3 regions of the Pseudomonas sp. AC247 genome follow, and region 3 is predicted to be linked to each of the others. Evidence: predicted binding sites of a transcription regulator. Region 3 holds the regulator's gene; each other region holds the start of a gene.

Region 1 (10,717 bases), 3.1 Mb from region 3:
CGGAAATCCGCAACGGCGGCCCGTTGGGCGGCGGCATATTCAGCCTCTACCTGCCCTGAAAGCATGCCCTGTGTAGGAGCTGCCGAAGGCTGCGATCTTTTGATGTTGTTCTTGAAAGCAAGATCAAAAGATCGTCCGATCGCGGCCCGAGCCTTCGGCAGCTCCTACAGAGGGCGCTTTCGGGTGTGGTTATTTTGTGTGACGCTGCTTGATATTGCGAACAGCCGAAGCCTATTTTGTACGAGTCGCCGTTCGCGGCTCGCACAATAACAAGGATAGCGTCATGACAACCGATGGCCAGCGTTCACTCGCACAGCGATTGACGGGCATTGATGAGATTGAATGTGTCACGCCGGATTTGAATGGCGTGCCGCGAGGCAAGGTAATGACCGCTGAGGGTTTCCTCGAAGGGCGGCGTTTGCAGCTGGCGCGTGGTGTGCTGCTGCAATGCATCATGGGTGGTTATCCCGCGGCGCGGTTTTACGGCAGCGATGACGGCGATCTCGCCCTGATTGCCGAACCGAGCCAGATCCATCGCTTGCCGTGGAGCGACGATCCGCGTGCCCTGGCCATTTGCGACGCCGATGAACTAACCGGCGAAAGCTCCAATCTGTCGACCCGTGGCCAGTTGAAGAAGGTCATCGCACGTTACGCGGCGCGCGGTCTGGCGCCGGTGGTGGCGACCGAGCTGGAATTCTTTATCTTCGCCCCCAACACCGACCCGACCCAACCCTTTCGCCCTCCGGTCGGCCTCGACGGTCGTCGCGAAGATGGCCAGTCGGCGTTCAGCGTCAGTTCCAACAACGGTCTGCGTCCGTTCTTTAGCGAAGTCTACAAATGCATGGCCGCCCTCGGCCTGCCGCGCGACACTTTCATGCACGAAATGGGCGTCAGCCAATTCGAGATCAATCTGCTGCACGGCGATCCGTTGCTGCTGGCCGATCAGACGTTTCTGTTCAAACACCTGCTCAAAGAAGTCGCGCTCAAGCACGGTCTGACCGTGGTGTGCATGGCCAAGCCGCTGGCGCATACGCCGGGCAGTTCGATGCATATTCACCAGAGCATCGTCGACATCAACAGTGGCAAGAATGTCTTCAGCGACGAAAACGGCCAGCCGACGGCAATTTTCCGCCACTTCATCGGTGGGCAGCAGGCGGGCATGGCCGAGTTCACCGCACTGTTTGCACCCAATGTGAACTCCTACCAGCGCTTGTGCCATCCGTACGCATCGCCGAACAACGCCTGCTGGTCCCATGACAATCGCGCCGCCGGCTTGCGTATTCCCGCCAGTTCGCCGGTCGCTCGTCGGGTCGAAAACCGTTTGCCAGGCGCCGACGCCAACCCGTATCTGGCGATTGCCGCCAGTCTGGCTGCGGGCTTGCACGGTATCGAGCATGAGCTGGAGCCGACTGAAGCCATTCAAGGGGAGTTCGAGGTGCCGGACAACCTTTCGCTGCCATGTACCTTGCATGCCGCGCTTGATCGTCTGAAACGTAGCCAATTGGCGAGGGAACTGTTCGGACAGGAGTTCATCGAAGGCTACATCGCTTCGAAGACCATGGAGTTGACCAGCTTCTTTGATGAAATCACTCCCTGGGAACGGCGTGTTCTAGCAGCCCAGGCCTGACGAACTGTCGCCATCGGGCTATCGTTTTGATAGCCCGGTATTCACTGCAAGGAGCCGCTCGGAACGCCGATGCGCCAAATCTGGAAATCCTTTCGAGCGCTGTATTTCGCCTCGCTGATGATGTTGATCGGCTCGGGCCTTCTCTCTACTTACCTGGCGTTGCGCCTGGCCGCTGACCATGTCGATGGGCTGTGGGTCGGCGCGCTGATGGCGGCCAACTATTTCGGTCTGGTGCTGGGCGGCAAGATTGGCCACCGGCTGATTGCGCGGGTCGGGCATATCCGGGCGTATTCGGCGTGTGCCGGCATTGTCGGGGCGGCGGTGCTCGGTCATGGTCTGGTCGATTGGCTGCCGGCATGGCTGGTACTGCGGACCATCGTCGGTCTGGGCATGATGTGCCAATACATGGTGATCGAAAGCTGGCTCAATGAGCAGGCGGATGCCAACCAGCGGGGGTTGGTGTTCAGTGGCTACATGATCGCTTCGTATCTTGGCCTGGTGCTGGGCCAACTGATTCTGGTCATGCACCCGGGCCTGGGCCTGGAGCTGCTGATGCTGGTCGCCCTGTGCTTTGCGCTGTGCCTGGTCCCGGTGACATTGACGCGACGGATTCACCCGGCGCCGCTGCATCCGGCGCCGATGGAGCCGCGCTTCTTTATCAAGCGCGTGCCGCAGTCGCTGAGTACCGTGCTCGGTGCCGGTCTGATCATCGGTTCGTTCTACGGTCTGGCACCTTTGTATGCCTCGCAGCAAGGGCTGTCGACCGAACAGGTCGGTTTGTTCATGGGTAGCTGCATCTTTGCCGGTTTGTTGGTGCAGTGGCCGTTGGGCTGGTTGTCCGACCGTTACGACCGGGCCTTGCTGATTCGCTGTTTTGCCGGGTTTCTGGCGGTCGCGGCGTTGCCGTTGGCGATCATGCCGCAGGTGCCGCTGGAGGTGCTGTTCATTGTCGGTTTCTTCTGTTCGCTGGTGCAGTTCTGTCTGTACCCGCTGGCGGTGGCCTTCTCCAATGACCACGTCGAGGGTGATCGCCGGGTTTCGCTGACGGCGATGCTGTTGGTGACCTACGGTGTCGGTGCGAGCATCGGGCCGTTACTCGCGGGTGTGCTGATGAAGCTGTTTGGCAGCCAGAGTCTGTATGCGTTCTTCAGCTTCTTTGCCCTGGTGCTGGTGTGGCGGATCCGCCCGAAAGCTGTAACCAACTTGCATCAGGTCGACGATGCACCACTGCATCACGTGGCGATGCCGGACAGCATGTCCAGTTCGCCACTGGTGGCTGCGCTGGACCCGCGCGTGGATGAGCAGGTAGTGCAGGATCAGATGCAGAACACCGTGGCACCGGAGCCTGAGTCGCAACCTGATCCGGAGCCTGAGGTGCAGCCTGAACCTGTGGTTGGGGCTGGTGCGGATGACGACAGCGATAAACCGACACCGGACATCAGTGGTGGCAGACCTTGATATCCTGGAGTCGCAGCCATCAGTAGTGAGCCTATGACTCTGCAGTGAACAGAGTCTGTGCAGTCGGCCACAGTCTCTGTGGCGAGGGGATTTATCCCCTTCGGTTGCGCAGCAGCCGCCAGCCATTCAATGCGATCAGTCAGGAGAAATGCGGGGTCAGTATTTGGGGCCGCTTCGCAGCCCATCGGGGATAAATCCCCTCACCACAGGGAGCTCATTGCTGTCGGATCATTGGAGCAGGTACAAAAAAGGGCAGTCCCGCCAAGGACTGCCCTTCTTGTTTGCGCGTCTGAATCACATGTCGTCTTTGTCGAAACGCCGTGCTTCACGCTGCAATTGATACACAAAACGCTCAACGTTGCGGGCAGCCTGGCCACTGATGTTGTGGAAGCGCAAACCGGCAAAGGTGATGTTGAGTTTTTCTTCGAAGTGCAGATAACGCAGTTCGACGGAGGTCGGCTGGTTGCCGAACAGTGGCGGGGCGATCAGGCGATCGTAGACCTGGCCCAGTTGCAGGCGGTCAGTGATGTCGCCTTCGAAGCGCAGTTTGCAACCGGTGGCGGAAATATCCAGCAGCTTGCCGTTGATCGGCGCCTTGAGCTTTTCGCCGCCAAGTTCAACGCTGACCAGATCGGTCAGTTTCAGCGCGGCGCGAAATGCATTGCGACGCTGGTGGTAAACCACTTCGGTCGGCAGCTCGCCGGTGTAAAAGCGATCACCTTCGGATTCTTCGATGTTCAACGTACCGTCGCATTCCCAGGCGATGCGCACGCCATCGTGGAAGCCTTCGACCTTGAACGGCTCACCGGCCTGCAAGAAACGCTCGCCGTCGCGCGGGATCATTTCGTCCAGAGCGATCGTCCCGGTGTCACGGTCGACCTTGATCAGGTAACTCTGGAAACGCTGGCTGCGCTCGTGGAAGGTGATGATCAGCGGATCATGGCTTTCTTGCAGCTGGCGCAGGTTGCTGGAGATTTCCAGAGGTGTAGTGAGCACCTTTGGTGGCTGCGGAGCATCATCCGCGCTAAGGACGTTGGACACGTTGAATCAATCTCCAGACAAAATTTGACTACGACTAGCCAGCATTTTGCCAGCATGTTTCGCAGGTTGATAGAGCGCAGGCATCGAACGGCTCACGCCTGACTGAGCGCGCGCGGCTTCGCAAGCTTGGAGAAGGCACCGCTGGCGTCGTAGAGCGCTGGCGGCTCGCCGCCGGTGAGGATCTTCAGCTGATTGGCCGTGGCGGCCTGCTGGACCAGGATCGATTGGCCATTGTTGACGTTGGCCGCCTGGCATTGCGCGATGAGGTCGGTGAGGAAATCGCTCTGGCTGAGCAATTGTTCGCCAATGCTCGATTGGCTGGCCAATTGCTCAAGCCCCTGCCGATTGGTCGGCAGGTTAAGGCTGGCGAGGATTTCGCTGCGTTTGCGGCCATGCTGTTCGAGCAGAATGATCAGCGCCTGTTTGCGTGCCAGAACTTCTTCCAGCAGGGGCATGTCACGACCGTGCAAAGCGAGGGACTCGGTTTGCAATAACTCCAGCAATTGTTGAGCTGGAGCAAAGTCGTCGATGATCAGTTGCAATAAATTAGTGTCGTGCATGGCTGGCCTTGGGTTTTAAGCGTCCAAAAGCCTGGCGCTGGCGTTGGCCTAGCGCTGGGCTTCGAAGTTGAGCAGTTTGCTGGCTACACGGTTGCTGTCGACTTTATAGCTGCCATCGGCAATCGCGGCTTTCAACTCGGCCACACGGGCTTTGTCGACAGCAGGTTGATCGCGCAGCTTGTCAGTGACCTTCTGCAACTGTTGAGCCTCATTGCTGAGGTGTACCGATTCCCCGCTTTTTGCGGTACTGGCCGGTTCGGCCTGGGTATTCAGCGGCGCGGAGGTGCCGGTTTCGGCGGTGTCCTTGGCGTTGCTGGTACGTGTACTGCCCGTAAGTGACGAGGAGCTGTTCAAACGGCTGAAATCGATGACCATGATAAAAACCTCTGGGAATTTGGACGCTTGCCATGTTTTCGGCCATCCCCTGGAAAACTTTAGGCGCATTTACCAACGAACCTTGCATGCGCCGGCGCGAATCCTGCTGCGGCACAGTTTAGGGAACAGCCGGGATCAGCGCCAGTTTTCTACATCGCTACTTCCACTTGGCCTGGCGCGGTGACTTGCGCCTTGATGACCCGTTGGGAGTTGAGGTTTTTCACCCTGATCTGTTCTTTCAATCCGCCGTTGGACAGGGCTTCGCCCGGCATCCGTACCGCCAGCGTACCGCTGCGGGCGGTAATCACCACTTGATCGCCTTTGCGAATGACTTCGGCCTGTTCCAGATGGACCAGGGTAATCACCTGATCGGCGACCGTTGGTCGGGTTAATTTTTGCCCGATCGCTTCGTCCACCGAGGTCAGAAAGCCCTGATTGATCAGGCTGACGTCGCGTTCGCGCAAGGTCACGTCTTGCGGTTCGATAATTCCGGCACGCTTGAGTGGCCGGGTGGTGGTGACAATCTCGCGAAACAGGCGGACTTGAGCGGGCACGAACACGGTCCAGGGTGAGGATCCCTCACAGCGAACCTTCACGGTTACGCGGCCCAAAGGACGTGCCGGGCTCTCCAAAGTGGCTGTCAATTCCTTGTCGCACATAGGCATGCGCATACGTGGATCGAGTTGCTTGACCTCGATTTCATAGCGGCCTTCGGTTTGACTGGTGGCCAGATAGTCTTCTACGGTGAACTCAAGAAAGCCCTGAGTGACGCCGATAAGCATGTCAGGCAAGGTAACCGCATCAGCAATGGCAGGACTGCCAGCAAAAAAGCAGCAAATGGCGCACGCGGCACAGAGCCCTCTGCGGAGGGGCGATGTCAGGCGTCGGAAAAATGTCGTTTGAGCGTTCATACGAGTTAAAAAGCAAGCGCCGTGCCGTTTAGCAATGAATGTGCGTCGCAACAACACTTGGCGTTGATGTAGGAGTCTGGGCATGGCTGGTGTAATGGATTCGGTGAACCAGCGCACGCAACTGGTGGGGCAGAATCGCCTGGAGCTGTTGTTGTTCCGTCTTGACGGTCAGCAGCTCTATGGAATCAACGTGTTCAAGGTGCGGGAAGTGCTGCAATGCCCGTCGCTGACGTTGATGCCCAAGTCCAGTCCTGTCGTGTGCGGGGTGGCGAATATTCGAGGGGCGACCATTCCGATCCTGGATCTGGCAATGGCGACCGGCTCGGGTGCGTTGAAAGACAAGAACAACCCGTTCGTGATCATCACGGAGTACAACACCAAGACCCAGGGTTTCCTGGTCCGCTCGGTGGAGCGCATCGTCAACATGAACTGGGAAGAGATTCATCCGCCGCCCAAGGGCACGGGTCGCGATCATTACCTGACCGCTGTGACTCGGGTGGACAATCAGTTAGTCGAAATCATCGACGTCGAGAAAGTGCTGGCGGAAGTTGCGCCGACACCGGAAGCGATTTCGGTGGGCGTGGTCGATGTCGAGACCCAGACCAAGGCGTTGTCGCTGCGGGTCTTGACGGTCGATGACTCGTCAGTGGCGCGCAAGCAGGTCACGCGTTGCCTGCAGACGGTCGGTGTCGAAGTGGTGGCGCTGAACGACGGCAAGCAGGCGCTGGATTACTTGCGCAAGCTGGTCGATGAGGGCAAGAAGCCGGAAGAAGAGTTCCTGATGATGATCTCCGACATCGAGATGCCGGAGATGGACGGGTACACCCTGACGGCCGAGATTCGCGCTGACCCGCGCATGCAAAAGCTCCACATCATCCTGCATACTTCGTTGTCCGGGGTATTCAATCAGGCGATGGTCAAGAAAGTCGGTGCCGATGACTTCCTGGCCAAATTCCGTCCTGATGACCTGGCATCCCGGGTAGTCGACCGGATCAAAGCAGCAGATATCAGCTAAGGGCGTTTTGCCCTTGGCGGTCAACACGATTTAAGAGGCGGCATCATTGTCTACGGGTAATTTGGATTTCGAACAGTTCCGGGTCTTCCTGGAAAAAGCCTGTGGCATTTTGCTCGGTGAAAACAAGCAGTACCTGGTCTCGAGCCGTCTCAACAAACTGATGGAGCAGCAAGGCATCAAATCCCTGGGTGAGCTGGTTCAGCGCATCCAGACCCAGCCGCGCAGCGGTTTGCGCGAGCAGGTGGTCGATGCCATGACGACCAACGAAACCCTGTGGTTTCGTGACACCTATCCGTTTGAAGTCTTGAAGAACAAGGTACTGCCTGAAGCGATCAAGGCCAGCCCCAACCAGCGTCTGCGGATCTGGTCGGCAGCCTGCTCGTCGGGCCAGGAACCGTACTCGCTGTCGATGTCGATCGACGAGTTCGAGCGCAGCAACCTGGGCCAGTTGAAGATGGGTGTGCAGATCGTTGCTACTGATTTGTCCGGCCTGATGCTGACCAACTGCAAGACGGGCGAGTACGACAGCCTGGCGATCGGTCGCGGTTTGTCGCCGGAACGTCTGCAGCGTTACTTCGACCCGAAAGGGCCGGGGCGCTGGGTGATCAAGGCGCCGATCAAGAACCGCGTGGAATTCCGCTCGTTCAACCTGCTCGACAGCTATGCCGCGCTGGGCAAGTTCGACATCGTGTTCTGCCGCAACGTGTTGATCTACTTCTCTGCCGAAGTGAAGAAAGACATCCTGTTGCGCATTCACAGCACGTTGAAGCCGGGCGGTTATCTGTTCCTTGGCGCTTCCGAAGCGCTGAACGGTTTGCCGGACCATTACCAGATGGTGCAGTGCAGCCCGGGGATTATTTACCAGGCGAAATGATTGCATCGGCAACAGCAAAAACGGCAGGCCCGCAAAGGCCTGCCGTTTTTTTATGCCTGCGGAATTTCTCCCTGACACCACAAAACCCGTGTAGGAGTGAGCCTGCTCGCGATAGCGGTAGCACATCCAACATCATCGGTGCCTGACACACCGCTATCGCGAGCAGGCTCACTCCTACAAGGGGGCTGTGGTGTGGGTGAGGGAGAAGGCAAGCGGCAGAAAAGCGGCATTCGGCGGAAACCTGTTGCCGCTTTTCTGGCATTGCCGCTTTGCCGATTGCCCGCGAAGCCCCGGTTTACGGGGTTTTTTCGCTTTGGCACGCCGCTTGCTAAAGCTCAGTTACGAAAAACCGGTCACCCGAAGGTTCCCGACATGAGCATCAGCTTCGATAAAGCGCTCGGCATTCACGAACAAGCCCTGGGCTTCCGCGCCCAGCGCGCTGAAGTCCTGGCCAACAACATCGCCAACGCCGATACCCCGAACTACAAGGCTCGGGATCTGGACTTCTCCAAAGTGCTGGAAGCACAGACCGAGAAAACCAAAAAAGGCGGCAACTTTGCCCTCAACATGACCAACAGCCGTCATATCGAGGCCGAAGGTCTGGGCAATGGCGACGAATCGCTGATGTATCGCACGCCGATGCAGCCTTCGATCGACCAGAACACCGTGGACGCCCAGCTGGAACAGTCGAACTACGCGGAAAACGCCGTCGGCTTCCAGGCCAGCTTCACCCTGCTCAACAGCAAATTCAAAGGGCTGGTGTCAGCCCTGCGCGGAGAGTAATCCATGTCCCTGTCCAGCGTTTTCAACATTGCCGGCAGCGGCATGAGCGCACAAACCACGCGTTTGAACACCGTGGCGTCGAACATTGCCAACGCCGAAACCGTCTCGTCGAGCATCGATCAGACCTATCGCGCCCGTCACCCGGTATTCGCCACCATGTTCCAGGGCGGCCAGAACAGCGGCAGCAACTCGCTGTTCCAGAGTCAGGACGCGGCCGGTCAAGGCGTGCAGGTGCTCGGTGTGGTCGAAGACCAGAGCAACCTCGAAGCGCGTTACGAGCCGAACCATCCGGCCGCCGACGCCAAGGGCTACGTCTACTACCCGAACGTCAACGTGGTGGAAGAAATGGCTGACATGATTTCCGCGAGCCGTTCGTTCCAGACCAACGCCGAAATGATGAACACCGCCAAAACCATGATGCAGAAGGTGCTGACCCTCGGTCAGTAATAAGGGGCGACTGCCATGAGTGTTTCCGATTCCACCAGCGGCGTAAGCATTAAAGACGTACTGGCCAACTCTTCGGTCAAGACCGGGACGACCACTGATGGTCTGGCTGCGGCCACCAACAGTGCCACCGGTAAACAGGCCCTGGGCAAAGATGCGTTTCTGCAATTGCTGGTCACCCAGCTGAAAAACCAGAACCCGCTCGACCCGCAGGACAACAGTGAGTTCGTCGCTCAGTTGGCGCAGTTCAGCAGCCTGGAAGGCATCACCACGCTGAACTCCACCGTCAGCGGGATTGCCGGCAACTACAACTCGTCGCAAGCATTGCAAGCGTCGTCGCTGGTGGGCCGTTCGGTCATCGCCCAGACCGACAAGGCTGTGGTCGATACCAGCAAGAGCCTCAACGGCACCGTGGTGGTTCCGGCCTCCGGCGCTGTCTCGCTGTCAATCAAAGACGCCGACGGTAAAGTCGTGCGCACCATCGACATGGGCAACCAGACCGCTGGCAATGCCGGTTTCATCTGGGACGGCAAAGACGCGTCCGGTGCGGTCGCGGCAGCGGGCACTTACACGTTCACCGCCAGCGCCACGTACGACGGCAAGGCGACTTCGCTGGTTACGTATCTGCCGGCCACCGTTAACAGCGTGACCATCAGCCAGACCGGCGGTGAGTTGATGCTGAACCTGGCGGGCCTGGGCAGCGTTGCGCTGTCCAAAGTACAAACCATTGGTATATAGAGCCGACTAACCGGCACAAAGGAGTGGAATATGTCTTTCAATATCGGCCTTAGCGGTCTCTATGCAGCCAACAAACAACTGGATGTGACCGGTAACAACATCGCCAACGTCGCGACCACCGGTTTCAAATCGTCCCGTGCAGAATTCGAAGACGTGTACTCGGCCACGCGCCTGGGCACTGGCAGCAAGACCGTCGGTAACGGCGTGCGTCTGGCCAACGTGTCCCAGCAGTTCGGTCAGGGTGACGTGAACAACACCGGTAACGTGTTGGACATGGGTATCCAGGGCAACGGTTTCTTCATCCTCAGCGACAACGGTTCGCTGAGCTACACCCGTGCCGGTGCGTTCAAGACCGACGCTGAAAACTATGTAGTCGACAACAACGGCAACCGTCTGCAAGGTTACGGCGTTGATGCCAACGGCAAGATCATGACCGGCGTGCTGACCGACCTGAAGATCGACACCTCGGCCCTCAAGCCGAACGCGACGTCGAAGATCGACCAGACCATGAACCTGAACTCGGAAGACACCAAGCCAACGGTGGCGCCGTTCAGTCCGACCGATCTGAACAGCTACAACAAGCTGATTTCGACGCCGGTCTACGACACTCAGGGTAACGAGCACCGCATGGATCAGTACTACGTGAAAACGGGTACCAATGCCTGGAGCGTCTACACCTACATGGATGGTCGTACCCCATCGGATCCGACCAACAACGTCTTGACGCCGATGACTCACGACATCACCTTCAACTCTGATGGTTCCATCGCGACCTTGACGGCGGGCACTGGCTGGGTCAAATCCGGCAACACCCTGACCATGAACGGCTGGATTCCTGGTGTGGTGACCAACGCGACGACCTCGCCAGTGACCTGGGGGCCGAACGGTTCC
Region 2 (10,717 bases), 2.1 Mb from region 3:
CACCGAAGCACTCGCCGAACCGTATTGGGTCGATGGTGAAAGTCTGCTCATCGGCTCCAGCCTCGGCATCGCTCATGCCCGCGCGCAGGGTGGTGCCGACCCGCTGATGTGGCACGCACACATCGCCATGCAGCAGGCCAAGAGCACGCAGGGCTGCACCTTTCATATCTTCAACGAACGCATCAACCGCAACGCGCGGAGCATGGCCGACCTCGAAAGCGAGCTGCGCCGGGCCTTGCGTCGCGATGAGCTGGAATTGCATTACCAGCCACGCCTGAATCTTGCGGACGGCCAGATTGTCGGCCTCGAGGCCCTGGTGCGCTGGCGCCATGGCGAACGTGGTTTGCTGCCGCCGAGTGAATTCGTGCCGCTGGCCGAGCAAAGCGGGTTGATTGTGCCGCTGGGTTACTGGGTGATTTCCCGGGCGCTGCGTGACATGCAGGCGTTGCGCGAACGCGGACTGCCGGCGTTGCACATGGCGATCAATCTGTCATTTCGTCAGTTTCAGGACAGTCAGTTGTTGCCGACGTTGAGCCGCTTGATCGCTGAGCGTGGTGTGGAAGCGCAGTGGCTGGAATTCGAACTGACCGAAACCGCCGTGATGCGCCGCAGCGATCTGGTCAAGCAGACCATGGATGCCCTTGGGCGGCTCGGCGTGCGCTTCTCGCTGGATGATTTCGGTACCGGGTTCTCGTCGTTCGTACACCTCAACAGCTTGCCGATCACTTTGCTGAAGATCGACAAGAGTTTCGTCGGTGGCATGGAGCAGCGCGAAGAGAACCGCAAACTGGTGCACGCGATGATCAACCTTGCGCACAACCTGCACCTGGAAGTGGTGGCGGAAGGGGTCGAGACGCCGGAACAACTGGAATTGCTGCGCGGGTTTGGCTGCGATCAGGTGCAGGGTTATCTGATCAGCCGGCCGTTGCCGTTGGCAGAGCTGGTTGAGTATCTGACCTTCGGCTCAAGCCAACAGCCCGCCCTTGAGATCGTAAGCTGAACACATAATCAATGTAGGAGTGAGCCTGCTCGCGATAGCGGTGTGTCAGACAACTCATCATTATCTGACACACCGCTATCGCGAGCAGGCTCACTCCTACAAGGTGTCTCAGTCGGTCTGCGGGACAGTGAACTGACTTGATGACACAGGCTCACGCCGAATCATCCGCTTCATCTTCCACTCAAACGCCAGCGTCAGACTCACCGCCGCGCACGCCAGGCCCAGCGCCAAGCCCCACCAGACGCCCGTCGGCCCCCAGTTCAAGTGGAACGCCATCCACCACGCCGCCGGCGCGCCAATCAGCCAATAACAGCCGAGCCCGACCAGGAACGTGGTCTTTGCATCCTTGAGCCCGCGAATACAGCCCATGGCAATCGTCTGCGTGCCGTCGAACAGCTCGAACCATGCCGCCACGGCCAGGAGGCTCACCGCCAAACGAATCACTTCGGCAAACGCCGGATCATTGTGATCAAGGAATAACCCGACCAACTGATTTGGCAGCAACCAGAACACCATCGCAAACCCGAGCATCACCACCGCACCAAAGACGATCCCGACGCGGCCCGACATCCGTGCATCGAGCAATTGCCCGGCGCCGTAATGCTGGCCGATGCGCATGGTGATCGCATAGGACATGCCCGCCGGCACCATGAACGCCACCGAGACAATCTGCAGGGCGATCTGATGCGCGCCCAGTTGCGTGCTGCCCATGGTGCCCATGCACAGCGCCGCGAAGGCAAACAACCCGACTTCCACCGCGTAGGTGCCACCGATCGGCAGACCGAGGCGCCAGAGTTCTTTCAGGTACTGCCGATTCGGCCGCGATAACCCTGCGCGTAGCGGATAAGCGTCATAGGCCGGATGCCGGCGAATATGCCAGGCCAATGCCAGCGCCATGCAGTTGGCGACAATCGCCGTGACCAGGCCGATGCCCATCAACCCCATTTTCGGCAAGCCGAACATGCCAGTGATCAGCGCGTAATTGAGCAGGAAGTTGGCCACGGTGCCGGCGAGGCTGATAACCATCACCGGCGTCGCCCGGCCAATCGCACTGGTGAACCCGCGCAGCGCCATGAAACTGAGGTAGCCGGGCAGAGCGAAGGGCAGGGCGATCAGGAATTGTCCGGCAGCGTTGACGTTGGTTTCGGTCTGGCCGAACAGCAGCAACACCGGTTTCAGGTTCCACAGCAGCAACCCAGCGCCCAACGCCATCAGCCACGCCAGCCACAACCCGGCCTGAGTCAGCCGTGCGGCGCCAATGATGTCGCCAGCACCTTTGCGAATCGCCACCAGCGTGCCAACCGCCGCAATCACGCCGATGCAGAAAATCGACACGAACGAATAGGTTGCTGCACCCAGCCCGCCGCCGGCCAGCGCTTCGGGGCTTAAGCGCGCCATCATCAGGGTGTCAGTCAGCACCATCAACATGTGCGCCAACTGTGAAGCGATCAACGGCCCTGCCAGCCGCAGAATGGCCCAGAGTTCGGTACGCACAGGATGCTGCATGGTCATCACCACTCGATATCGGAGGGAACAGGAGAGCATCGATTCTCGGCGCTTGGCAGTTATTGCACAAAGGGATAAAAAGGATGGGTCGCATGAGTAATACTCATCCTGAGTAGAAACTGTCCATTTCGCTGTATCCCGCTGCAGGAGCCTTGTGCATGTCCCGTCGACTTCCTCCGTTGTATGCCCTGCGCGCATTCGAAGCCGCCGCGCGGCACAGCTCGTTCACGCGTGCGGCCGAGGAGTTGTCGATCACCCAGAGTGCGGTGAGTCGGCACATTCGTACGCTCGAAGATCACTTTGCCTGCAAGCTGTTTCACCGCAGCGGTCGCCATTTGCAGCTCACCGAGTCGGCCCGTTTGCTGTTGCCGGGTATTCGTGAAGGTTTTGCAGCCCTGGAACGGGCCTGTAATACCTTGCGCGCTGAAGATGACATCCTGCGCATGAAAGCCCCGTCGACCCTGACCATGCGTTGGTTGCTGGCGCGACTCAGTCGTTTCCGTCACTTGCAACCGGGCAACGAAGTGCAACTGACCAGCGCGTGGATGGACGTCGATTCGGTAGACTTCAACGATGAGCCGTTCGATTGTGCGGTGCTGTTGAGCGACGGGCATTTCCCGCCGGACTGGGAGGCGAGCTTGCTGTTTCCCGAAGAGCTGATTCCCGTCGGCGCACCGAACCTGCTCAATGATCAACCGTGGGATCTGGCCCGGCTGGCGTCCACCGAATTGCTCCATCCGACGCCGGATCGCCGCGACTGGCGCAGTTGGCTGGAGCACATGGGTTTGTCCGATCAGGTCTCGCTCAAGGGCGGGCAAGTCTTCGACACGCTGGAATTGGGCATGATCGCGGCGGCGCGCGGTTACGGTGTGTCGATGGGCGATCTGTTGATGGTCGCCGAAGATGTCGCGCAAGGACGGCTGAGCCTGCCATGGCCGACTGCGGTCGCCAGTGGATTGAATTATTACCTGGTGTGGCCAAAGACCCGTCCGGGAGGTGAACGTTTGCGCCGCCTCAGCGACTTCCTGCAGGGCGAAGTCCGCGCCATGGAGCTGCCGGACGTTGCGCGCTTGGGCTGAAACGTTCGAGCCGCCACAATGGAGGCCTTGCGCCATACCCTCGCAATGCGCTCAAGTATTCGGTTTTACCGCCGACTATGAGCAAGTGGAACCGTCGTGCCGGTATCCACGATTCACCCCCACTATTAGAAAATTATCCGAGTCGAGATCAAGGAGGATCCCGTGGCTCGGCCAGGAGCTGTGCATGTCTCAACCTCGCGCTCGGATCGCCTCGCAGCTGGGCCTCGCGCTCGCTGTGATACTGGCGATAGTTATCAGTGGCAGTACGGTGTTCGCCCTGCGTTCGCTGGATTCGGCCAACCTCGCCACCCGTGAAGAGCATCTGGCCAGTGAGGCGCGGCTGCTGGCCGACCAACTGAGTACCTTTCACGGCACGCTGCGTGAAAGCACCCAGCGTCTGAGTGGGTTGTTCGAGAAGCGCTTCAGCGCCGGCTTGAGCATTCACCCGAGTGAGCCGGTAACGGTGGCAGGCACCCAAACCCCGGGCCTGCACTTGGGCAGCGAAGTGCTGAACAACAACTTCAAGGAAGTCGACGAGTTCAAGCAGATGACCGCCGGCGTCGCCACGTTGTTTGTGCGCAGTGGTGAAGACTTCGTGCGGGTCAGCACCTCGCTGACCAAACAGGACGGCACCCGTGCTATCGGCACCTTGCTTGATCACGCGCACCCGGCGTACGCGAAGTTGATGGCGGGGCAGAGCTATGTTGGCCGTGCGTTGCTGTTCGATCGTTCCTACATGACTCAGTACACGCCAGTGCGCGACGGCAGCGGCAAGGTGATTGCGGTGTTGTTTGTCGGTTTCGATTACACCGACGCGCAGAATGCCCAGTTCGACAACCTCAAGCGCTTCCGCATTGGCCAGACCGGCTCGCTGGCGCTGCTCGATGAGCAGAGCAAATGGCTGGTTGCTCCGGCGGGTGTGCAGGCGTTGGATCAAGCGATTCCAGTGATCAAGGATCTGGCGAAATCGCCGGGCAAAGGTCAGTTCTGGGGCGACAAGTCCGAAGATTTCTACAGCGTCGCGGTGCCGTTTGATGGCGGGCCGTGGTCGGTGGTGGCAAGCATGCCGAAAGCCGAAATCCGCGCAGTGACCTGGAGCGTCGGCACGCAATTGGCCATTGGCAGCCTGCTGGCGATGCTGTTGGCGGTCGGTTCCGTTGTGTGGTTGCTGCGCAGCAAACTGGCGCCACTGAGCGATCTGGTACGTCAGGCCGAAGCTTTGGGCGCTGGCGATCTGAGCGTGCGCCTGAGCGTATCGAGCAACGACGAAATCGGTCAATTGTCTCGTGCGTTCAACCAGATGAGCCAAGCGCTGTCGACGATGGTCGAGCACATCCGCCGCTCTTCGGAAGAGGTCAACAGCCGTGCGCAAGCCTTGTCTGGCCTGTCCGGCGGCGCGTACGAAGGCATGGAGCAGCAGTCCGGCGAAATCACCAGCATGGCCGGCGCGGTGGAAGAATTCAGCGCGACCTCGTTGAACATCGCCGACAACATGGGCGCGACCCAGCGTCTGGCGCAGGAAAATGCTCAGCAAACACAGATTGGTCGCAGCTCGATGGAAGAGGCCTCGTCGTCGCTGGAGCAAATCGCTGGCGCCCTGAACAGCACCGCCACCGTGATCAACACCCTCGGTCAGCGTTCGCAGGAAATTGGCGGCATCGTCGGCGTGATCACCTCGATTGCCGAGCAGACCAATTTGCTCGCGCTCAACGCTGCAATCGAGGCAGCCCGTGCCGGTGAGCAGGGTCGTGGCTTTGCTGTGGTGGCGGACGAGGTGCGCAGCCTGGCTTCGCGTACTCGCCAGGCCACCGATGAGATTTCCAGCATGATTCATAGCATCCAGCAGGAAACCGGCAACGCGATCAGCACCATGGAGCAGGGCAACGTGCTGATGCAGGAAGGTCTGTCGCGTAACGCCAATGTCGCGTCGGCGCTGGCGCGTATTGACGAGCAGAGCCGTTCGGCGGGGCAGCAGTTTGCCGCGATTACTACGGCGACTCAGGAGCAGAGCAGCACCGCGACGTTGTTGAGCAGCAATTTGCAGAGCATTGCGCTGGCCAACAGTGAGCAGCGTGAGGTTGTGTCGAACCTGGCTGTTACGGCTAAAGAGCTGGAGAAGCTGGCGGCGGATTTGCGTTCCGAGGTTGATCGCTTCCGTTGATGGATGGCTGAAATCGCTATCGCGAGCAGGCTCACTCCTACAGGTGTATCGGTTGGTCGCAATGTTTGTGATCACCAAAGATCCCTGTGGGAGTGAGCCTGCTCGCGATCGCCTCACCGCCAATCCTGGATAAAACACTCGTACTCTTGCTCTTTCATACTTGCTGAAACGTTTCCGCAGCGCTATAAAAATGGCACAACTCCAATAAAGGCTGCTGCCATGACTCCGCTCAAACTCGCCGTCGCCCTCGGCGCTTTCACTGCTGCTTCCCACGCCATGGCCTGGGATTACGTCCTTCTCGATACCAACAAGCCCGCGCAAAACTGGAGCATCACCAGTGAACAGCTCGGTGTGAAAACCGACCAACCCTTCTCCGTAAGCCTGCGTACCTTGCACGGTGGGCGGCAGGAAGGTGTCAGCATCGTTGATATCGATAACGGCACGATGAAACTCTCGGTGGTGCCAACCCGCGGCATGAATGTCTTGCAGGCCTCTGTCGGCAATGTGCGCATGGGGTGGGATTCGCCGGTCAAGGACGTGGTCAACCCGTCCTTTATCGAGCTCAACGGACGCGGTGGGCTGGGTTGGCTGGAAGGCTTCAATGAGCTGGTCGCCCGCTGCGGTTACGAATGGGTCGGCCATCCCGGCATCGATAATGGTGAGCTGCTGACCTTGCACGGCCGCGCCGCCAACATCCCGGCCAGTACCGTCACGCTGCACATCGACGAAAAGCCACCCTACGCCATCAGTCTGCGCGGCGAGCTGAAAGAGCAAGCTTTCAAGAAAGTCGATTTCTCGGTTGTCACTGAATTGGTCACCGAGCCTGGCAGCGTGCGCTTTGCACTCAACGATACGCTGACCAACAACGGCGACTATCCAAAGGAATACCAAGCGCTGTACCACAGCAATTTCAGCACGCCGTTCCTCGAGCAGGGTGCCCGTTTTGCTGCACCGGTAAAACAGGTCTCGCCGTTCAACGACAAGGCCAAAGGCGATCTGGCTGACTGGCAGACCTATCGCGCGCCGACCAAGGACTACGACGAAACCGTCTATAACGTTGTGCCCTATGCCGACGCGAAAGGTGAAACCCTGACCGTTTTGCATAACAAGGCGGGCAGCCTCGGTGTCTCCGTCGGCTTCAATACCCAGCAGTTGCCGGTGTTCTCCCTGTGGAAAAACACCGATACGCAAGGGCAGGGCTATGTCACGGGGCTGGAGCCGGGCACCAGTTTTTCCTACAACCGCCGCTATCAGCGTCCGCTGAATCTGGTGCCGACTATCGCACCCAAAGAACACAAACAGTTCCAGATCAGCTACAGCCTGCTTGCGGACAAGGGGGCTGTGGATAACGCCTTGAAGCGTGTGACCGAAATTCAGGCGGGGCGCGAGACCGAAGTGCGGCAGACGCCGTTGGTGGATCTGACCGAGCATTAAGGTGTCGCCGGCCGATATTGCAGCGCCTCGGCCAAGTGTTCGCGTTTGATTGCATTGACTTGCTCAAGGTCTGCCAAAGTGCGGGCGACCTTGAGTAGCCGGTGTGCCGAGCGCAGCGATAGCGTCAGCCGTTCACAGGCTGATTCCAGCCATTTCTCATCGGCTGTGGATAACTTGCAGTGTTTTTTCAGTCCTGGCAGATCGAGAAACGCGTTGGCGCAGCCTTGACGCTTTTGCTGTCGCTCGCGAGCCTCGGCTACCAATGCTGCGGCGCTGGCACTGTCTTCTCCCGGCTTGGCCTGTGGGTTCAACGCCGTCGCTTCCCGCGCCACCGTCAGGTGCAGATCAATCCGATCCAGCAAAGGCCCCGATAGCTTGTTGCGATAGCGCTGCACCATGTCCGGTGTGCACGAGCACTTGCCGCTGGGCTCACCAAGATATCCACAGGGGCAGGGGTTCATTGCTGCGACCAACTGGAAACGTGCCGGAAAGCGCACGCGATCCTTGGCTCGGGAAATCACGATGTGCCCTGACTCCAAAGGCTCGCGTAAAACCTCCAATACCTTGCGATCAAATTCCGGCAGCTCATCGAGAAACAGCACGCCGTGATGGGCGAGGGTAATCTCACCGGGTTGCGGTTTCGAACTGCCGCCGACCAGAGCCGGCCCTGATGCCGAGTGGTGCGGTTGACGGAAGGGGCGCTGCGGCCAATGGGTCAGCGGCGCGCCACTGGCGACTGACTGAATCGCCGCCACCTCCAGTGCTTCACTCTCGGCCAGCGGCGGCAACAGCCCAGGCAGCCGACTTGCCAACAATGTCTTACCCGTTCCCGGCGGCCCGCTGAACAACAAGTTATGGGCCCCCGCAGCAGCGATCAGCAACGCTCGTTTCGCCGCCACTTGCCCTTGCACTTCATTCAAGTCGGGATAAGGCTTGCTGGCATGCATCAATCCATCGGAGACATAGGGCTCAACCGGCGTATGGCCATTGAAATGCGCCACCGCCTCCAGCAAATGATCCACCGCAAACACCTTCAACCCCGAAGCCAGACACGCCTCCTCGGCATTCGCTCGCGGCACCACCAACGCACGACCCGCCTTGCGCGCCGCCAATGCTGCCGGCAAAACCCCGCGCACCGCCCTTACTGCGCCGGACAATGCCAACTCTCCCAGACATTCCACATCGTCCAGCGTCAGACACGGCACCTGCACACTCGCCGACAGAATCCCCAAGGCAATCGCCAGATCAAACCGCCCGCCATCCTTGGGCAAATCCGCCGGCGCCAGATTCAAGGTGATCCGCCGCGCGGGAAACTGCAGCCCTGAATTGATGATCGCGCTGCGCACCCGATCCTTGCTCTCCTTCACCGCCGCCTCGGGCAGGCCGACCATGGTCAGCGACGGCAGGCCGTTGGCCAGATGGACTTCGACGGTGACGGCGGGGGCTTCCACGCCAATCTGGGCGCGACTGTGGACGATGGAGAGGGACATGGTCGTTCCTTGAGCTGAATCGGGGGCCGCTTCCTGCGGGTTTTTGAAGGGTAGTTGGGAGAGCGAATCCAGGCGACACGGATGCGAGGGCAAACCTTCACTGGATGTTGCCAAGGTGTCCTTCCACGTTCAGTAGAGGCGTCACATTAGTTTTCTTCTTCGGGTTTTCTTACTTGGCTTCCTCCCCCGGCCAGCCAACCATCCGGTTCGAGTTCTTTACCGTACTTGGCCGCTACCTCAATAAAACGACGCTGATTGGCTGAAATACCTCCGGCTAACCGAAGTGCTTCAGCGTGATATCCAACAATCTCTTCTAGCTTTGCCCTTCTCTTTTTGTCTTTCATTGATGCCTCGTTTTTTGGGTGACAGATGCTTTGTTGGCCACCGTAGTACAAGGAGGAAAAGTCGCGTAATCAGGCGCAGACGCTGATGTTTGTAGGGCCATGCCCTAATAGTTGTAGGACGCCGAAAGGGGATGAAGGTCTTGTATCCAGGAGTCGGATGTTCCAGCTTGGCCACTCAACGCAGTCTCTGGATGCGAAAAATGGACCGCAATGGTATGCGCCCGATTCATCCGGGCGAGGTTCTGAATAAGGAATTCATGCAGCCGTCGGGCATGACCGTCATGGATCTGGCCATGCCCACGAACTGGCCCGAAAGTGAGATCGAAAAGCTTGTGAAATGCCAGCTCGGGATCTGCGCCGATCTGGCAATCAGCCTTGCCACTCATCTCAACACTACGCCTGAGTTCTGGATGAATCTCCAATCGACTTACGATTTGCGCAGGGCCCAGCTCCGGCATGCGGGTTTATAGCGATTGCAGCATTCGCGAAGCTCTTTTCCACCATGGCCCCGTCATTGGGCGCTTGGTCTGTTCCCGTTCCACCATCATCTGCGGCACATCTTGTAACCGTATCCACTGCTGGTTATTCCAGTGCAACAAACTCAATGTCATGTCCGGCCAACTGAGCAGGCTCAGGTGTGGGCGTTCGCTTGTGGTGGGGTGTTGGGCGTCGCGCAGGGTGGGGATGACTTGGTGGGTGAGCCATTCGCGCAGCGCTCGGTATTCGGGGCAGTAGTGGTAGACGAGGAGGGCGTAGATGCCTGATTCGCTGATCAGCAGGGTGTTTTCGATCTGGTTGTGGATCAGGGTTTTACGGGTTTGGTATTGGTCGGGGTCGAGTTTTCGCAGCATGCGTTCGTTGAGGTAGATGTGCAGCAGGCGGCTCAGGTCTCGGGCGCAGAACCAGGGTTGGTTCTGGATGAGGAGGGCGTGGAGGGGGAGTTTGTGGCGGGTGAAAATGTGCGGGGTCAGATAAGTCTCTTCTTGATTCATTGAGCAGTTCCTCTTGCTTAAGGGGCTGCCCTCAATCGTCGCCAAACGATTGGGTGGCAGTTGTACGCGGGTTGGCGAACCGGAGCAAAAGGAACCCGGCAGACCCGAAGGTCTCCCACGCACAACCGCCATGAAACGATGTGGCGGTAATGTAGCCGCCATCATGGTTGTCGTGCGCCTTAAGCTGTTCGGGTCGCCAAACCCGGTGCTGAACATTCAGCATCGGGTGAGCTTAGAAACCTGGGCTTTTCGGCGCAATCGGACGGCGGTGGTGCAGGTTGTAGGACGTTGCCGGGATGGTTGAAGGGCTGAGGATCAAAATATCGCAGCCTTCGGCAGCTCCTACAGGTGGATGCGTTATTCGGCTGGCGGTGTCAGCTTGGCTTCCATCTCGGCGACTTTGGCTTCGAGGCTTTCGAGGCGGGCGCGAGTGCGGGCCAGTACGACCATCTGGCTGTCGAATTCTTCGCGGCTGACCAGGTCGAGTTTGCTGAAGGCACTCTGCAGCAGCATCTTGAACTGGCTTTCAATTTCGGCTTTCGGCAGCGGGGTGTCGCCGCTGAAGAGGCGGGAGGCGGTGCCGCTCAGGGCGTCGAGGAAGTCTTTGGGCGCGAGCATGGTGGATGTCCTGGAAACAATGGCCGGCAGTGTATCACGCAGTGTCTATAGTCAATCCCGTGGTCAGGGATGCACGCTTTTCGCGCAGGCGGA
Region 3 (10,717 bases):
CGCCGGCGCCGGCGGCCTGCTGATCTTTGGCGGCATGCTCGCGCAGGACCTGATGGAACTGATGCGCATGAACTTCACGCTGACGCGCGAAGTGATCATGGACGAGCGCTCCATGGGGACGTTTTTGCTCAACTCGGGGAAGATCGCGCTGGTGGCGATTCAGCCGGTCATGATCACCCTGTTGCTGGCGGCGTTGCTCGGCCCGATCGCGTTGGGTGGCTGGTTGTTTGCCGCCGGTTCCATGGCGCCGAAGTTCAGCCGGATGAACCCCGGCGCCGGCCTCAAGCGCATGTTTTCGATGAAGGCGATTGTCGAGCTGCTCAAGGCGCTGGCGAAGTTTTTCATCGTGCTGGCGGTGGCGTTGGTGGTGTTGTCTTCGGACGTCGACGACTTGCTGCGCATCGCGCATGAGCCGCTGGATCAGGCGATCATTCACAGCGTCTTGCTGGTCGGCTGGAGTACGTTGTGGATGGCCTGCGGGTTGATCCTGATCGCTGCAGTGGACGTGCCGGTGCAGATTTGGGAGAGCATGAAAAAGCTCAAGATGACCAAGCAGGAAGTGCGCGACGAGCACAAGGATCAAGAGGGCAAGCCGGAGGTCAAACAGCGCATTCGTCAACTGCAGCGCGAGATGTCGCAGCGGCGAATGATGGCGGCGGTGCCCGACGCCGACGTGGTCATCACCAACCCGACGCACTACGCCGTGGCGCTCAAATACGACGCCGAAAAGGGCGGTGCGCCGCTGCTGTTGGCCAAGGGTAATGACTTCCTTGCGCTGAAAATTCGCGAAATCGCCGTGGCCAACAACGTCATGCTCTTGGAGTCGCCGGCCTTGGCGCGGTCGATCTACTACTCCACCGAGCTGGATGAAGAAATTCCGGGTGGCCTGTATCTGGCGGTTGCCCAGGTGTTGGCCTACGTCTACCAGATCCGCCAGTACCGCGCCGGCAAGGGCAAGCGTCCGGACCCGCTTAAGGACGACCTGCCGATTCCGCCGGACCTGCGTCGCGACTCCTGATTCGCATCAACATCAAAAGATCGCAGCCTTCGGCAGCTCCTACATGGATCGCATTCCACCGGTAGGAGCTGCCGAAGGCTGCGATCTGTGCTCGACCTAATTCGGCAGTTCGAGATTATCCAGCGCCCGATTCACCGCCAGTTCCCCGAGCATGATCAGTTGCGCAATGCCCAGTAGCGTCCTGCGTTGTGATGCAGGTATGAGGTTGGCGAAGTCGTTGGCGATGGTTCTGGCTGAGGCGAGTGTTTCGCAGGCGTTGGCCAGCAGCTCCTCGCTTTTGATGTCCGAAACGACGGCGTACATCGTGCTGGGTTTGCGTGGCGGTCGGGTGCTGCCGGGGCAGAGGTAGTGATCGAGGGCGCGGTCGGCGGCTTCGTGGAGTTTTTTTGAATCGAGGGATTCGTAGGGGGAGGTGGGGTCGGTTTCTGGCGGGTTTGGTGTTGGTTTTATCATCGGTGAAGCCTCTAGAGTAGTGAAGCTGCCACCGTTCGCTGCTAACGAAGGAGGTGGCGGCTGTACGCGGGTTAGCAGACCAGGACTCTAGAACCCGGCGCACCGAAGTGCCCCACGCAAAGCCGCCATTACGGCAACAGGCTTTGTGCGTCTAGAGAAAAACCCGGGCTGCTAAACCCGATCACTGAATGATCAGCGACCGACCCACAATAGAACCCGCCCCCAAGGCGCACAAGCCGGCGGATTCTGGCGTAGCTGTAGGCAAAGGCGCAAGGATGTGTAGCCTGCGAGACGTGTCATGAGGTGTCTTTTAAACACCTGAGTTTAAAAGTCGACTTTTGCTGACTTCACTGGCCCTTCCCGAGCAGGCTCACCTCCTGATTTGGAATGCGATCCCCTGTAGGAGTGAGCCTGCTCGCGATAGCGGTCTGTCTGGTTTGAATGTATTGACTGGAAAATCCTCATCGCGAGCAGGCTCACTCCTACATTGTTCGCGTTCAGCTCCCTCTCTGTTTCAATCAATCGCAAAAGTTGGAAGGCTTCTTGCAATAGCCGCCGTGCGCCTGCGTTGGGCGTCAAAAGTTTGCTTTAAAGGAACGGGGAAAACCGGTGGATCGCTCTCAGTTATTCAACACAGCACGCACAAACGTTGCCGATTTAAGTCGGGGCAATCTGGGCGTGCCGTTGCTGTTGCTGGTGATGCTGGCGATGATGATGTTGCCGGTGCCGCCGTTCCTGCTGGACGTGTTCTTTACCTTCAACATCGCCCTGTCGATCGTCGTCCTGCTGGTCTGCGTCTACGCGCTGCGGCCACTGGATTTCGCGGTGTTCCCGACCATTCTGCTGGTCGCGACCCTGTTGCGGCTGGCGTTGAACGTGGCCTCTACACGGGTGGTCATGCTCCACGGTCAGGACGGCCACGCCGCTGCCGGTAAGGTGATTCAGGCCTTCGGTGAGGTGGTGATCGGCGGTAACTACGTGGTCGGTATCGTGGTGTTTGCGATCCTGATGATCATCAACTTCGTCGTGGTGACCAAGGGTGCCGGGCGGATTTCCGAGGTGAGCGCGCGCTTCACCCTCGATGCGATGCCCGGCAAACAAATGGCGATCGACGCCGACCTCAACGCCGGTCTGATCGACCAGAACCAGGCCAAGTTGCGCCGTCAGGAAGTCGCCCAAGAGGCCGAGTTCTACGGTTCGATGGACGGTGCCAGCAAGTTCGTCCGTGGTGACGCCATTGCCGGCCTGCTGATTCTGTTCATCAACCTCATCGGCGGCATGGCCGTCGGTATCTTCCAGCACAACATGAGCTTCGGCGACGCCGGTCGGGTTTACGCCTTGCTGACCATCGGTGACGGTTTAGTGGCGCAATTGCCATCACTGTTGTTATCGACAGCTGCCGCGATCATGGTGACCCGTGCTTCCGGCTCGGAAGACATGGGCAAACAGATCAATCGCCAGATGTTCGCCTCGCCGAAAGCGCTGGCGGTGGCGGCCGGTCTGATGGCGGTCATGGGCCTGGTGCCGGGCATGCCGCACTTCTCGTTCCTGAGCATGGCTGCGCTGGCTGCCGGTGGCGCCTATCTGTTCTGGAAGAAGCAAAACATCGTCAAGGTGCAGGCCCTGCAAGAGGTCAAGCGTCAACAAGAGCTGCTGCCGTCGCCGGCCCGCGCCATGGAAACCAAGGAACTGGGCTGGGATGACGTGACCCCGATCGACATGATCGGCCTGGAAGTCGGTTATCGCCTGATCCCGCTGGTGGACCGCAATCAGGGTGGGCAACTGCTCGCGCGGATCAAGGGCGTGCGCAAAAAGCTCTCGCAGGATCTGGGCTTCCTGATGCCGACCGTACACATCCGCGACAACCTCGACCTGGCACCGAGCGCCTATCGCCTGACCCTGATGGGCGTGATCCTCGCCGAAGCCGAGATTTACCCGGATCGCGAACTGGCGATCAACCCCGGCCAGGTCTACGGCACGCTCAACGGGATCAACGCCAAAGATCCGGCTTTCGGCCTGGAAGCGGTGTGGATCGAAATCAGCCAGCGTGCGCAGGCGCAATCGCTCGGTTACACCGTGGTCGATGCCAGCACCGTGGTTGCGACGCACTTGAACCAGATTCTGTACAAGCACTCCAGTGAGCTGATCGGCCACGAAGAAGTGCAGCAACTCATGCAATTGCTGGCCAAAAGCTCGCCAAAACTGGCTGAAGAGCTGGTGCCGGGTGTGGTCTCGCTGTCGCAACTGCTCAAAGTGCTGCAAGCGCTGCTGGCCGAGCACGTGCCGGTGCGCGACATTCGCAGCATCGCCGAAGCCATCGCCAACAACGCTGCCAAGAGTCAAGATACCGCCGCGTTGGTCGCTGCTGTGCGGGTCGGCGTATCGCGCGCCATCGTCCAAAGCATTGTAGGCACTGAGTCCGAGCTGCCTGTGATCACCTTGGAACCAAGGTTGGAACAAATATTGCTCAATAGTCTGCAGAAGGCAGGACAAGGCTCGGAAGAGGGCGTTCTGCTGGAGCCAAGCATGGCCGAGAAGCTGCAGCGTTCGCTCATCGAAGCGGCGCAGCGTCAGGAAATGCAAGGTCAGCCGGTGATCCTGTTGGTAGCAGGCCCGGTGCGCGCGATGCTCTCGCGCTTTGGCCGCCTCGCAGTCCCTGGACTGCACGTGCTGGCCTACCAGGAAATACCGGACAACAAGCAAGTGACCATCGTTGCGACAGTAGGGCCCAACGGCTGAGGTAGTGGTTTATGCAAGTTAAGCGTTTCTTTGCCGCCGATATGCGTCAGGCCATGAAGCTGGTTCGTGATGAGCTGGGCGCTGATGCCGCCATCATTGGCAATCGTCGCATTGCCGGCGGTGTCGAGCTGACGGCGGCACTGGATTACAAATTGTCGGCGCTGGCACCACGGGTTCCGAACATGGAACTCGAAGACGAGCTGCGCAAGACCCAGTCGCGCATCGTCACCGCCCAGGCCGAGTTGAGCCTGCGTGGCGAAGCCGACGGCAACAGCAATCGGCAGATCTTCGCCGGTCTGCCGTTGACCGCTGGGCTGCCGCTGACCGCCGCTGAGCCGCTGAGCGAGCCGACTTACGCCGCTCCGGCGCGTCCAGCCCCGGCGCCTGCGCAGTCCTCCGGCGGCGTCGATCCACGCGCACTGGATTCGATGCGTTTTGAATTGAACAGCCTGCGCGAGCTGATGGAAGTTCAGCTCGGCACCCTGGCCTGGAATCAGTTGCAGGGCAGCCGTCCGGCGCAAGCCAACCTGTATCGTCGTCTGCAACGCATCGGTCTGTCCGGGCCGTTGTCGCGCGATCTGCTGGCGATGATCACCGATATTGAAGAGCCGCGTCAGGCCTGGCGCATGTTGCTCGCGCACCTGGCGCGGATGATTGCCGTACCGGAAGTCGAGCCGCTGGAAGAGGGCGGGGTGATCGCCATGGTCGGCCCTGCCGGCATGGGCAAGACCACCACGCTGGCCAAGCTCGCCGCGCGTTACGTGCTCAAGTACGGCGCGCAGAATGTCGCGCTGGTGAGCATGGACAGTTTCCGCATCGGTGCCCAGGAACAACTGAAGACCCTGGGGCGCATTCTCAATGTGCCGGTGACTCACGTCGATCCGGGCCAATCGCTGGTGCAAGCGCTGGATCCACTGCTGCGCAAACGCGTGGTGCTGATCGATACTGCCGGCCTGCAAGCCAGCGATCCGGCCCTGCGCATGCAGCTCGAAAGTCTGGCCGGTCGAGGCATTCGTTCAAAAAATTATCTGGTCTTGGCAACCACCAGCCAGAAACAGGTTCTAACCGCCGCTTATCACAGTTACAAGCGTTGCGGGCTTGCCGGGTGCATCCTGACTAAACTGGATGAAACGGCCAGCCTTGGCGAAGTGTTGAGCCTGGCGATCAGTCATGAATTGCCGGTCGCGTACCTGACCGATGGCCCACGGATTCCGGATGATCTGCATCTGCCGCGCCGTCATCAACTGGTCAGCCGCGCCGTCAGCGTGCAAATGCAGGAAGAACCCAGCGAAGAAGCCATGGCCGACATGTTCGCTGATATCTATCACAGCCCCACCAAGCAGGTAGGCTGAGGTATTCATGAACAGTTTTTGTACCTACATCGATGGTCTGCCATGCATTGTTCCGGTTGTGAACGCGCAGCCAGTAATGTGGCCTCCGTCTATGCAAGACAAGGTAAAGAAATAACATGGGCAGCATGCATCCCGTACAGGTGATCGCGGTGACCGGCGGCAAAGGTGGCGTCGGCAAGACTAACGTGTCAGTGAACTTGTCCCTGGCGCTGGCAGAGCTTGGCCGTCGGGTCATGTTGCTGGACGCCGACCTGGGTCTGGCGAACGTCGACGTTCTGCTGGGGCTCACGCCCAAACGCACGCTGGCTGACGTTATCGAAGGCCGCTGTGAGCTGCGCGACGTTCTGTTGCAAGGCCCCGGCGGGATTCGCATCGTGCCGGCCGCGTCCGGCACCCAGAGCATGGTCCACCTGAGCCCGGCACAACACGCTGGCCTGATTCAGGCGTTCAGCGACATCGGCGACAATCTCGACGTACTGGTGATCGACACCGCTGCGGGTATTGGTGACTCGGTAGTCAGTTTTGTTCGCGCAGCCCAGGAAGTGTTGCTGGTGGTGTGCGACGAGCCGACCTCGATCACCGACGCCTACGCGCTGATCAAACTGCTCAACCGCGATTACGGCATGAACCGCTTCCGCGTATTGGCCAACATGGCGCAGAGCCCGCAAGAAGGCCGCAACCTGTTCGCCAAGTTGACCAAGGTCACGGATCGCTTCCTTGACGTCGCTCTACAATACGTCGGCGCCGTGCCTTACGACGAAAGCGTGCGTAAGGCCGTGCAGAAACAGCGTGCCGTCTATGAAGCCTTCCCGCGTTCCAAGTGCGCGCTGGCGTTCAAGGCGATCGCGCAGAAGGTCGATACCTGGCCGCTGCCCGCCAACCCGCGTGGCCACCTTGAATTTTTCGTCGAGCGCCTCGTGCAGCAAACGGCAGGGCCAGTGCTATGACCGCCAGCGGTATGAATTACTACAAGAAGTCGGCACGTGATGCGCAGTACGAGTTGATCGAGCGTTACGCGCCACTGGTAAAGCGCATTGCCTATCACTTGCTGGCACGGTTGCCGGCGAGTGTGCAGGTCGAAGACCTGATCCAGGCCGGGATGATCGGCCTGCTTGAAGTCTCGACCAAATATGACGCCAGCAAAGGCGCCAGTTTCGAAACGTACGCGGGCATCCGAATCCGCGGCGCAATGCTCGACGAAGTGCGCAAGGGGGACTGGGCGCCACGCTCGGTTCACCGCAATACCCGTATGGTCAGCGACGCAATTCGCTCAATTGAAGCTAAAACCGGCCGTGACGCTAAAGATCACGAGGTTGCAGCCGAACTCCAATTGAGTCTCGACGATTACTACGGGATTTTGAATGACACCTTGGGCAGCCGCCTCTTCAGTTTCGACGACCTGCTGCAGGACGGCGAACACGAAGGGCTGCACGAGGATGGCGCGAGTGCTCATCTTGAGCCGTCACGCGATCTGGAAGATGAACGCTTCCAGGCGGCGCTGGCGGACGCGATTGCCAATTTGCCGGAGCGTGAGCGACTGGTGTTGGCGCTGTACTACGACGAAGAGCTGAACCTCAAGGAGATCGGTGAAGTCCTTGGCGTCAGTGAATCGCGGGTCAGCCAGTTACACAGCCAGTGCGCGGCCCGCTTGCGGGGGCGTTTGGGGGAGTGGCGAGCGCGCTGAAGGCAGTGTGGGGACACTGCGAACGAGGCTGGTGCGGTGATGAACGGCACCGGTCTTGCTCTGTTGTGCTCCAGACAGTCTTCGAGTGCTGCGCCGATTGATTGAAGTGGCGCGTCCAGGTGCTGGGCGCGTTTAAGACTGCTTGGAGGTCGAATTGAACAAAGACATGAAAATCCTCATCGTTGATGACTTCTCAACGATGCGGCGGATCATCAAGAACCTGCTGCGCGATCTTGGGTTCACCAATACCGTCGAGGCCGACGATGGCACTACCGCCATTCCGGTGCTCAACAGCGGAAGCATCGACTTTCTGGTAACAGACTGGAACATGCCGGGCATGACCGGTATCGACCTGCTGCGCCACGTGCGTGCCGATGAAAAACTCAAGCATCTGCCCGTTCTCATGGTGACCGCTGAAGCCAAGCGCGAGCAGATCATTGAAGCCGCTCAGGCCGGTGTAAACGGCTACGTAGTCAAACCTTTCACGGCTCAGGCGTTGAAAGACAAAATCGAGAAGATTTTCGAACGCATCGGCTGATGAACGCGCGGGGGAGCTATGGAGCATAACGAATCTTCACAGGGCGATTTCGAGTCGACCCTGAAAAAACACGCGGTCGAACTGGTCGAGAGCCTTGAAAAAGGCAGGTTCGGCGACGCTGTGCAACTGATCCATGAGCTCAATCAGACCCGTGACCGTGGCCTGTATCAGGAAGTCGGCAAGCTCACACGTGAACTGCACAGTGCGATCGTCAACTTCCAGATCGATCCGAACATGCCGCAGGCCGAGGAAGTGTCGCAAATCACCGACGCCACCGAACGCCTGGGCTATGTGGTCAAGCTGACAGAGGCCGCGGCCAACCGCACCATGGATCTGGTGGAAAGCGCCACGCCGGTGGTCAACAGTCTGGCCGATGAAGCCCAGGCCTTGAGCACCGATTGGGGTCGCTTCATGCGTCGCGAAGTCGGGGCTGAAGAGTTCCGCGAGCTGGCGCGCCGGGTCGACGGTTTTCTGTCGCGCAGCAGCACGGACAACCGTGCGGTGTCGAGCAATCTCAACGACATCCTGCTGGCCCAGGATTACCAGGACCTGACCGGTCAGGTGATCAAGCGTGTGACCCAACTGGTCACCGAAGTCGAAAGCAATTTGCTCAAACTCGTGCTCATGGCCAGTCAGGTCGACCGCTTTGCGGGCATCGAACATGACCGCGCCGCGATGCTTGCAGAAAAAGATCCACAAAAACATCTCTCGCAGGGTGAAGGTCCGCAGATTCATGCCGATAAACGAGAAGACGTTGTGTCCGGTCAGGACGATGTGGACGATTTGTTATCCAGCCTCGGGTTCTAGAGTTTTGGAATTTTAGGTTTTTTGGGTTTTTAGACCTGTAGGAGCACCCCATTAATGAGCTTCGGCGCCGATGAAGAGATCCTTCAGGATTTCCTGGTTGAGGCCGGCGAGATTCTTGAGCAACTGTCCGAACAACTGGTCGAGCTGGAAAGCCGTCCGGATGACGCAGATCTGCTCAACGCAATTTTTCGCGGTTTCCACACTGTAAAAGGGGGCGCCGGCTTCCTTCAGCTCAATGAGCTGGTGGAGTGCTGTCACATCGCCGAAAACGTGTTCGACATCCTGCGCAAGGGTGAACGTCGCGTTGATGCAGAACTGATGGACGTTGTCCTCGAAGCACTGGACGCGGTGAACAGCATGTTCACTGAGGTTCGTGAGCGTGCTCCGATCACCGCTGCCACCCCGGAACTGCTGGCTGCGCTGGCACGTCTGGCAGAACCGCAATCGGCGGACGAAGCTCCGGCTTCGCCAGTGGCCGAGATGATCGAAGATCTGGTCGGCGAAGGCGAATCGGGCGACATCACCGATAACGAATTCGAACAACTGCTGGACTCGCTGAACGCCGTCAAGGCCGAAGCTGAAGCCCCGGCAGCAGCTGCACCTGCGCCGGCTGCCGATGGCGCGGCCAGCGATGAAATCACCGATGCCGAGTTCGAGTCGTTGCTCGATCAGTTGCACGGCAAGGGCCAGTTCGCCGTGGACGCGGTTGCACCCGCGGCGGCAGCCCCTGCGGCACCGGCCAAAGGCGACAGCTCCGACATCACCGACGACGAATTCGAAGCACTGCTCGATCAGTTGCACGGCAAGGGCAACTTTGCTGTCGATGCGCTGGAGTCGGCGATTGCTTCGGCTCCTGCGCCTGCTGCTCCAGCGGCCGCAGCGGCGGGCAGCGATCTGATCAGCGATCACGAGTTCGAATCGCTGCTCGACGAATTGCACGGCAAAGGCAAGTTCAGCGAAGTCGGCACCGCCGCTGCTGGCAGCGCCTCTACTGTCGCCACGCCTGCCGCCAAGGCACCGGCCGCTGTTGCAGCGCCGAAACCTGCTGCCAAGCCTGAGCCTAAAGCCGAAGCGCCGAAACCGGCCGCCGCAGCTGCACCGGCTCCGGCGCGTGCACCAGCGACACCGCCACCGGAAAAACCGGCGAGCGAAGCCGAGACCACCGTGCGCGTCGACACCGCACGTCTCGACGAAATCATGAACATGGTCGGCGAGCTGGTGCTGGTGCGTAACCGTCTGGTGCGCCTGGGTCTGAACAGCGGCGATGAAGCCATGCAAAAGGCCGTGTCGAACCTCGACGTGGTCACGGCTGACTTGCAGACCGCGGTGATGAAGACCCGGATGCAGCCGATCAAGAAGGTCTTCGGGCGCTTCCCGCGTCTGGTTCGTGACCTGGCGCGTCAGCTCAAGAAAGAGATCAACCTGGAACTGGTGGGTGAAGAAACCGACCTCGACAAAAACCTTGTCGAGGCCTTGGCTGACCCGCTGGTCCACTTGGTGCGCAACGCCGTCGACCACGGCATCGAGTCGCCGGAAGAACGCGAAGCGTCGGGCAAGGCCCGTGGCGGTCGTGTGGTGCTGGCGGCCGAACAGGAAGGCGACCATATCCTGCTGTCGATTTCCGATGACGGCAAAGGCATGGACCCGAACGTCCTGCGTTCGATCGCGGTAAAACGCGGTGTGATGGACAAGGACGCGGCCGATCGCCTGAGCGACACCGAGTGCTACAACCTGATTTTCGCCCCGGGTTTCTCGACCAAGACCGAGATCTCCGACGTCTCCGGCCGTGGTGTCGGCATGGACGTGGTGAAGACCAAGATTTCCCAGCTCAACGGTTCGATCAACATCTACTCGACCAAGGGCCAGGGCTCGAAAATCGTCATCAAGGTGCCGCTGACCCTCGCGATCATGCCAACCCTGATGGTCATGCTCGGCAACCAGGCGTTTGCGTTCCCGTTGGTCAACGTCAACGAAATCTTCCACCTCGACCTGTCGACCACCAACGTTGTGGACGGCCAGGAAGTGGTGATCGTGCGGGACAAGGCGCTGCCATTGTTCTACCTCAAGCGCTGGCTGGTCAGCTCCGCCGCTCACGAAGAGCAGCGTGAAGGCCACGTGGTGATCCT

The links. Region 3 encodes FliA, which starts transcription of late flagellar genes. Its sites were predicted from a motif close to CTAAAGTTTNNNNNNNNNNNGCCGNTAA; they were not measured.
Positions count from the first base shown of each region.
Region 1: the regulator FliA is predicted to act here: its motif matches at 5,097-5,124, upstream of flgM (flagellar biosynthesis anti-sigma factor FlgM).
Region 2: the regulator FliA is predicted to act here: its motif matches at 3,636-3,663, upstream of ACZZ0B_RS27515 (methyl-accepting chemotaxis protein).

Region 1 covers NZ_OZ409829.1:910,595-921,311, forward strand. The annotation lists gene ACZZ0B_RS04355 (sensor histidine kinase) at 1-59, shown strand, start outside; gene ACZZ0B_RS04360 (glutamine synthetase family protein) at 386-1,627, shown strand; gene ACZZ0B_RS04365 (MFS transporter) at 1,697-3,085, shown strand; gene ACZZ0B_RS04370 (flagellar brake protein) at 3,380-4,126, opposite strand; gene ACZZ0B_RS04375 (flagella synthesis protein FlgN) at 4,219-4,686, opposite strand; gene flgM (flagellar biosynthesis anti-sigma factor FlgM) at 4,735-5,061, opposite strand; gene flgA (flagellar basal body P-ring formation chaperone FlgA) at 5,211-5,972, opposite strand; gene ACZZ0B_RS04390 (chemotaxis protein CheV) at 6,055-6,987, shown strand; gene cheR (protein-glutamate O-methyltransferase CheR) at 7,034-7,861, shown strand; gene flgB (flagellar basal body rod protein FlgB) at 8,234-8,644, shown strand; gene flgC (flagellar basal body rod protein FlgC) at 8,648-9,091, shown strand; gene flgD (flagellar hook assembly protein FlgD) at 9,107-9,826, shown strand; gene flgE (flagellar hook protein FlgE) at 9,857-10,717, shown strand, end outside.
Region 2 covers NZ_OZ409829.1:6,078,207-6,088,923, forward strand. The annotation lists gene ACZZ0B_RS27500 (putative bifunctional diguanylate cyclase/phosphodiesterase) at 1-1,000, shown strand, start outside; gene ACZZ0B_RS27505 (NorM family multidrug efflux MATE transporter) at 1,109-2,506, opposite strand; gene ACZZ0B_RS27510 (LysR substrate-binding domain-containing protein) at 2,665-3,585, shown strand; gene ACZZ0B_RS27515 (methyl-accepting chemotaxis protein) at 3,770-5,746, shown strand; gene ACZZ0B_RS27520 (aldose 1-epimerase family protein) at 5,966-7,180, shown strand; gene ACZZ0B_RS27525 (YifB family Mg chelatase-like AAA ATPase) at 7,177-8,670, opposite strand; gene ACZZ0B_RS27530 (hypothetical protein) at 8,817-9,014, opposite strand; gene ACZZ0B_RS27535 (HigA family addiction module antitoxin) at 9,215-9,484, shown strand; gene ACZZ0B_RS27540 (BRO-N domain-containing protein) at 9,479-10,006, opposite strand; gene ACZZ0B_RS27545 (accessory factor UbiK family protein) at 10,364-10,624, opposite strand.
Region 3 covers NZ_OZ409829.1:3,970,892-3,981,608, reverse strand. The annotation lists gene flhB (flagellar biosynthesis protein FlhB) at 1-1,018, shown strand, start outside; gene ACZZ0B_RS17965 (DUF6124 family protein) at 1,115-1,471, opposite strand; gene flhA (flagellar biosynthesis protein FlhA) at 2,081-4,210, shown strand; gene flhF (flagellar biosynthesis protein FlhF) at 4,222-5,562, shown strand; gene fleN (flagellar synthesis regulator FleN) at 5,679-6,509, shown strand; gene fliA (RNA polymerase sigma factor FliA) at 6,506-7,246, shown strand; gene ACZZ0B_RS17940 (chemotaxis response regulator CheY) at 7,413-7,784, shown strand; gene ACZZ0B_RS17935 (protein phosphatase CheZ) at 7,803-8,591, shown strand; gene ACZZ0B_RS17930 (chemotaxis protein CheA) at 8,646-10,717, shown strand, end outside.